Regions from separate parts of the Cupriavidus sp. 291-E7 genome, predicted to be linked through region 1. Evidence: predicted binding sites of a transcription regulator. Region 1 holds the regulator's gene; the other holds the start of a gene.
What was found. The regulator LexA, encoded in region 1, represses DNA repair genes until DNA is damaged. The targets are predictions, from matches to a motif close to ACTGTATNNNNATACAGT.
Positions count from the first base shown of each region.

Region 1 (3,812 bases):
CGACGGGGATGCCGGCCGGGGTATAGCGCAGCGTGTCTCGCTCGGCGAGAGTGGCGGTCAGCCGAAGCTGGTTCACCGCGACACAGCAGTCCGCACTTAGGCGGCCTGGCCTTCCGTGGTCGTTTGCGCGGCCTTGCGGGCTTCTTCGCGCTGCACTTCCTTCATCATCGGCGACGGAGCGGTTTCGGCCTTCTTGGTCTGGACGATCAGGTGACGCAGCACGGCGTCGTTGAACTTGAACGCGTGTTCCAGTTCAGCCAGCGTGTCCTTGCCGCATTCGATGTTCAGGCAAACGTAGTGAGCCTTGGCCAGCTTCTGGATCATGTAGGCCATCTGACGGCGGCCCCAGTCTTCCACGCGGTGGATCTGACCATTTTGCGACGTGACGAGCTGCTTGTAGCGCTCGATCATCGCCGGCACTTGTTCGCTCTGGTCCGGATGGACGATAAATACGATTTCGTAATGACGCATTGACGCTCCTTTTGGGATGAGCCACCCGGGCGTCACGTCCGGTGCGGCAAGGTTGAATAGCCCGCGAGTATAGCCCGGAACCTCGCAACTCCGCAAGATTCCGGCCGACGGGCGTCTTAGTATTCCGAAAATACCTCTTGCAGGCGCCCCGCATCGGCACCCAGACCGGGATCTCCGGCCAACGCCACCAGCAACAGAACCCGCGCCTTGTACGGATTGAGATCGGCGGCCGACACGAATATTCCCGCCGCCGGCACCGGCCTGGACGGTATCGCCACATGACCGGCCCCTGTGCGGGAGCTGCGCACGACAGCCACTCCGCGCGCGCCGGCATCGATCAACCCGGCCGCCAGGGTTTCATGCACCGATCCGTTGCCCGCGGCGGCCACGACCAGACCCTGGACGCCGGCCGATACCAGCGCATCGACCGCCACCCTGCCCGGCTGTGCATAGCTGGCCACAATCTCCACCACTGGCCATGCCGAAGGCACCGGCAAGCGGGGCGCGGCCAGCATCGCGGGCGCGCGCGTGAATCGAATATAGGCGTCCTGGACGAAACCAAGCGGGCCGGCCGACGGCGAGACAAAGGCATCGACCGCGGACGTGTGTGCCTTAGTGACATCGCGTGCGGCATGAATCTGCTGATTGAGCACCACCAGCACACCCCGGCTCCGCGCGTCGGGACTGGCTGCCACCCTCACGGCGTCGAGCAGATTCAGTGGGCCGTCCGCCGACAGCGACGTCGACGGACGCATGGCCGCGGTGATGACCACTGGCACGGGGCACGCCTGCGTCAGATGCAGGAACATCGCCGTCTCTTCCAGCGTATCGGTGCCGTGCGTGATCACGATGCCAGCCACATCTGGCTGGGCGCACCAGTACGCCACGCGCGCCGCCAGTTGCTGCCAGAGGCTGAACATCATGTCCTTGCTGTCGATCTGCGCCACCTGCTCGGCTTCCACGCGCGCGACATCGGCCAGAGCCAGCACCGCCTGCACGAGCTGTGAAACCGGCACGGTGGCCGCCTGGTACTGGGCACTGCTGGCGGGGTTGCCGGACGACCCGGCAATCGTGCCGCCAGTGGCGAGTACGACTACGCGGGGCAAGGACTGGGAAGCGGAAGCTGGCATGAGAACGCTGATCTGTGGCAGTTACAAGCGGACGCCTGGGGCGCCGATTGTAACTGCCACGCTGCGACGGCGAAGCCATGAAAAACCCGTGGCAGCGAGGCACGCGCCACACCCCATGTCGATCCTGCTGCGCAAATTGTGCTTGCACTTCACCCGATACTGTATAAAATCACAGCATACTGTTTAAACATACAGTGCTTCGGCACCAGACCGGCGAACCACTATGGCGACCCTGACACCCCGGCAGCAGCAGATTTTCGACCTGATCCGCGACGCGATCCGAAATACCGGCTTTCCGCCGACGCGCGCGGAAATCGCTGCTGAATTTGGATTTTCCTCGCCCAATTCGGCGGAGGAACACTTGCGGGCGCTGGCGCGCAAAGGCGTGATCGAACTGACCCCTGGCGCGTCGCGCGGCATCCGCCTCAAGGTCTCGCGCAGCGATTCCGAGCGTTCCGACCAGTTCTCACTGCCGATGGCAGGGGTCCTGCAACTGACGTTACCGTTGGTCGGCCGCGTAGCTGCGGGCAGTCCGATCCTGGCGGCGGAACACATCGATCGCCAATACCAGGTGGATGCTTCGGTATTTGACGAACGCCCCGACTATCTGTTGCGCGTGCGCGGATTAAGCATGCGTGACGCTGGCATTCTCGATGGTGACCTCCTGGCTGTGAAAAAGGCCAGCGAGGCAGCCAACGGCAAGATTGTTGTTGCGCGTCTTGGCGAGGACGTGACGGTCAAACGCCTGAAGAAACGTGGCGACACGATCGAACTGATCGCCGAGAACCCCGATTTCGAGAACATCGTCCTTCATTCGGGTCGCGATGAATTCTCCCTGGAAGGTATTGCTGTCGGCCTGATTCGATCGTCAGGTTTCTAGCAGCAAACGGAGGTGCCCTGAGGCATCTCCGATCTCCGAGACTTCGGCAGCACGGCCGTCTGCCCTGGTCACCCGCTTTGCTTTGCCCATGCCGCCCCGTCCTTGCTGGACGCCGGGTGCGGCCCACTGCTGAACGCAAATTACGAGGTGTTGCCATGCTGCAAACGAATTCCGTCGCTTCCCGCCGCCCGGTCAAGCCGGTACCTTTCCGCCAGATCAAGGGCGTGCGCGTCTATCAAGGCGCCCAGCGCCGTACGATGGTCGGCAACATGGCCGCCATCTGCCGCATGCTGGAGCTCGCGGAGCCGAGCACGAAACTGATTGATTGAAGTCCGCGCAGGTCGACTTGACGTCACCCCAATGACATCGTGCTCGTCTGCGGGGCCGAGTTGCAGCCCCGCAACAATGAATTAAGGCTCCATTTAAAACTGCTATAAGCCTGACTAAACTCACTGACGCGCACTGCATCACTGGCGCATTGGCGTCATGCGCAGAACCGGACCTTGTCGACCCCGCCAAGGGCCGGTTTTTTTTGGCCTATCCACATCGCTCAGGCAGATTCCATCAGTCGGCAAGCGGCGTACCAAACCAGTCGGCAGCGAGGTCCGACTCGAAGGACGCAGTCCATCCCATGCCACCGGCCACCTTGTACCTCTGGCACTGCCCGCCAACGACGCGTTCGACCTCAATCACCCGGCGCTCGCTTTCCACTCCATCAACGACAAATTCGAAGTCATCAGGCACGAACCCGTGCTTCGCACATGCCAGCGCGATGTCATCCTGTTCTTGTTGGGGAAGATCGAAAAAGCGCTGGGCCATGACGCACTCCGCATGAGCGTAGATCCGATGTCCAGTACATCATAGGACCGCCTTGGCAGCACGAACGACCGTCGACGAAGGCGCTCCCACGAGCCGCTCAAACGCCAACAATCAAAACAAAAAGGCCGCTCGTTTGAGCGGCCTTTTTGCAGAAATTTTGGGGTGGCTGACGGGACTCGAACCCACGACGACAGGATTCGCAATCTGACTCGTCAAGCCCGCTGTGGTGCCGGCTTCCAGCGCAAACACTGTATATTCGCGCAGCGCCAACAATGTATCATGCATGGAAAACGCCAAATCGGCGCCCGGCCACCGGAGACACCCTCCCGGCAGCCCAATGGGCCGGCAGCCAGCACATAAATTATAATCTTGGCGCCCTCCCATAAATCAAATAAAGGCAGTTGCGACTCTTCAATCGCGCGATCGCACCAAGGTTCATGAAAATACCGCAACAAGAAAAACTCAATGAGCAAGCAATGCTATGGATGTCTGCGCGAGGTTTCCTTACGTTA
Region 1 is NZ_JBYOJV010000018.1:121,605-125,416, forward strand. Features, by position in the region: gene priB (primosomal replication protein N) at 1-76, opposite strand, end outside; gene rpsF (30S ribosomal protein S6) at 97-471, opposite strand; gene AC3FLX_RS26390 (asparaginase) at 588-1,601, opposite strand; gene lexA (transcriptional repressor LexA) at 1,825-2,481, shown strand; gene AC3FLX_RS26400 (hypothetical protein) at 2,637-2,810, shown strand; gene AC3FLX_RS26405 (hypothetical protein) at 3,046-3,300, opposite strand; gene AC3FLX_RS26410 (hypothetical protein) at 3,412-3,585, opposite strand; gene AC3FLX_RS26415 (hypothetical protein) at 3,738-3,812, shown strand, end outside.

Region 2 (3,812 bases), on a different contig from region 1:
ATAGTCGCGCGTGGCCAGGCCGCCGTCCCACCAGCCGGCCTCGATGCGTTCGGGGCGCGTCAGCATGACCAGCGGCCCCTGATACACGGGACGGTGCTTTTCCACGCGCAGCGGCTGCGGCGATTCCAGCAACCACAGCGGACGTTCCGGCGGCAGCACGCCAGCAGCCGGCGCGCGCGCCGGGGCTTCGCCAACCGGGCACCACTGGTTGGCGCACTCGGGGCGATGGTCGGCCAGCGGTTGTGGCTGCAGCACGTTGTCGCGGCCCAGGCGGGCCACCAGCGTGTCGAGCAGCCGGCCCAGTTCGGCCGGCTCGGCACCGGGTTCCGGAAACAACGAACCGCTCTGCGGCACGCAGGTTTCCATCGTTTCCACACGAAGGCCCAGGCCGCCCACCGGTGCCTGGAAGCGGACCTTGTCGAGCTTTTCACGCAGCAGCTTCGACAGGTGCACCGGATCGCGGCTCGGTTGCGCCAGGGCCAGTGCTACCGGCGTGCTCTCGGTCTCCTCGCCCAGACGGTAGCGCTCGTGTTCCAACACCAGCACGCAGCGCGTGACGCCCGCCTGCTGCGCCGCCAGCCAGCCGGAGAGCGCCAGCAGCAGCCGCTGCGCGCCGGCCAGCACGCCTTCGGCCGATTCGATGCGGCCCGGCAACTCCATGCGCTGCGCAAAAGTGGGCGGTGCCTCGAACCAGGCAAAGCCCGTTGGAGATCTGCCATAGGCCTGGTCCAGCCGTGACAGCAGGTCGGTGCCGATACGGCGCGACAGGCCGGCGCGCGGCAGGCGCCGCACCTGCCCCAGCGTGCGGCAGCCGATGCCTTCGAGCCATTCCGGATCGGTGTACGCATGCAGGCATTCCACGGGCAGCTGGTCCAGCAGCCGCGTCATGCGCGCCGCCTTGACCGCGCGACGGGCGGGCCGGACGATGCCGCGCGGCGTCTTGCGAATGGGCTGGCGCGCCAGCCAGGCCGCACCCTGCGCCGTGGTGCCGCTGCCGATTTGCGCGAACGTGCCCAGTTGCCGCACACGAGTGCGGATCTGCCGGCAAAGCGCGCGATGGCCGTCGAACAGTCGCAGGCTGGCCGTCACATCGAGCATCACCGTGGCCGACTCGGGTTCGGTATCGATCGTCACGGCCGGCGTGAAGTGCAACAGCGTCAGTGCCACGGAGGTCAGCAGGTCCGCTTCGGCTGTCAGGTCGCGCTCGATCTGCACCACATCGGCCGATAACGCCTGCACGCCGCCGCGCCGCATGCCATAGCGCACGCCCAGCGCCATCGCCGGGCCATTGGCCAGCACCACGCGCTCGTGCTCCACCACCGCCACCGGCAGCTGTTGCAGCGTGCCGTTGCCGGGTGTGGCGGGCGCACCGGCCGGCTCAGGCCAGCTCGGCTGCAGCGCGTCCAGCGACAGGCGCGGCAGATGCACCGCGATCCAGTACGTCATCGGCAACATGATCAACGCCCGCGGGCGTGGCAGGCAAAACAACGGGCATGCCCGTGCGCCGCGGCACATGGGCCATGCCTTCGAGCGGCAGGAGCAACGGCGTATCGCGCACCGGGCCGCGCCGCTTGTGAAAATCGATCGACATCAGATTGCCCGGCTGCGGCGACAGCGCCAGCCGCAGCACCGCGGGCGACGATTCATGCAGCACCCGGATCGGGCGCAACACCCACACCACGGTATCGCCGGCTTGCGCCAGCACCTGCAGGCGCCGCATCGCCTCGGGCCGCGCACGGGCCAGCCAGACCAGCACCGCCCCAAACGCCTGGCTGCGCAGCATCTGCTCGGCGGCCCACAGCATGTCCGTGCGCTGCGACGCCATCGTGGCCGCCGCGGGCGGGCGCACCCAGTACAGCTGGCGCGCCGGCAGCCGGCCCTCCGCCAGACTGGCGGCATTGGGCAGGTAAGGCGGATTGATCAGGCCGATGCGCCGGCCACTGGCGGCCAGCGTGCGCAACGCCGGCATCAGCAGGCGCATTTCGCCCGCGCCGTGCTGCGCCAGCAGCAACTCCGTCACGGCACCGGCCGGCCAGCCACCGCCAGGCAGCTCGGCGGTCAGCGCGTCATAGCCCGTCGGACACACCGGCAGCCGCCCGGCACGGCCCAGTTGGCCCGCGCGCCACAGGCCGGGGTAACGCTGCTCGAGTTCGCGCACCGATTCGCGGAGCGCATCGGGATGCGTTCCGGGGTGCGGCATGGTGGATGGGGGCACATGGTCCTCCGCCAGAAGCGGCGGCTGCCCATGCGGAAATGCGGTCATTGGTGGCAATCGGTCCGCGCTGCGGTCGGCGGCGCGGATATGGGATTTGATCGAATACTGTATGTTTATACAGTATCAGGGCGAGCGCAAGAGACAGCTCACCCAAGTGCCTGTTTCAACGCTTTTCAGCGGATTTTTGCGCGCTTGCCACAGTTCCAGGCGGAGGATTGCAAACAAGTGTCAAGTGTCATTGTGAAGTGTCAGGCAGTGCGGAAAAATGCGCGGCATGAAAAGGAATACGCGCGAATGCGTGCATCTGCTGATCGAAGGCTTGCAGCGTCAAGGCCCATTACGCCGTGACGCGCTGGCGGACGGGTGCGGCCTCACCGCCGAGGAGACCACGCGCGCCCTGAAAGCCGCGCGGCAGATGAGCGTGATCGACCATGTGCCGTATGGGCCGGGCACGCCGCCAGCCGCCGTCTTTTATCAATTGACCGGCCGCCAGCTGCCGGCGGCCCGCAAGAGCACGCGCGTGCCGCCCGCGCCCGATGACCGCTTCCAGCCACTGCTGGAAGCCTGGTGGAACAGCAGCGAACTCGATCGGGCCTGAATCCGGCGGGCCGGCCAGTCAGGCTGGCCGCAAGGTAACCGGCTGCACCGTCACGATGGGAGCCTCGGCCCCATGACAGGCCGCGTAGTGATCGCAGCCCTCGCACGACGGCTCGGGACAGGGATGGATATCCAGCCGCTCACAGACGCGGTGATAGAAGAACTTCTTCCACTTCATATCCGTGGTATTGGCCGCGAAAACCGGCGCAAAGACCTGTTGCAGCAGCGTCGACACATCGTCGCGCCCTGACAGTCCCATGTCCTGCCACAGGTGCGTATGGCCGAAGCAGCCCGATGCCAGCGCGTGCGCGGCCCAGTGGACGTCCGGACCGTACTGCCCGGATGTGTGGCCATCCTCAAGCATCTCGACCAGATCCGCGAATTCGCACGGCAGCGATGCCGGGTCCTGCGGCGGGACATCGGGCTCCCAGCCAGCCGCCGCCGCGCCAGGAAAATGGTGGTCGAGCATGCGGCGGAATTCCACGGGCGGCAAACCCAGCCACTGCGCAAAGCGCGGCAGGCGGCCCGCGCAGGCACTTTCCAGTACGCCCGCCAGCGCCCGCGTGACAGGGTCAGCGGGGTGGGCGGCAAAGGCATCCAGCAACAGTAACGAGCGGTTCATCTTGGGACGGCATGTAAGGCCTTCCCGCGCGGACGGCGGGTATCGCAACGCAATATAGTCTCGTATATAGCGGTGCGTCAATTCACGATTGGTGCCGGGCCGGCGACACTTCACCTCAGCGATGCTCCAGCTCGAATCCGTAAAGCGCGGAGGCATTGCGCCAGCCCACTGCCTCGGCAAGATCGGGGTGCCGGGCAAGCCAGTCCACCACCGCCCTGCACTCCTCGGCTCGCGCCGGCGCTTCGTGGTTGGTCCAGGGCCAGTCGCTGCCCCACAGCAACCGGTCCGGCCCCGCCACCGCCATCCATTGCATGGCCAGGGCGGGCCAGTCCTGCGGCGAAGTCAGCCGGTACGGCGCGCTGATCTTGACCCAGACCT
Region 2 is NZ_JBYOJV010000009.1:72,180-75,991, forward strand. Features, by position in the region: gene AC3FLX_RS17100 (Y-family DNA polymerase) at 1-1,446, opposite strand, end outside; gene imuA (translesion DNA synthesis-associated protein ImuA) at 1,379-2,263, opposite strand; gene AC3FLX_RS17110 (hypothetical protein) at 2,490-2,813, shown strand; gene AC3FLX_RS17115 (nitrogen fixation protein NifQ) at 2,832-3,434, opposite strand; gene AC3FLX_RS17120 (amidohydrolase family protein) at 3,550-3,812, opposite strand, start outside.
Region 2: the regulator LexA is predicted to act here: its motif matches at 2,320-2,337, upstream of imuA (translesion DNA synthesis-associated protein ImuA).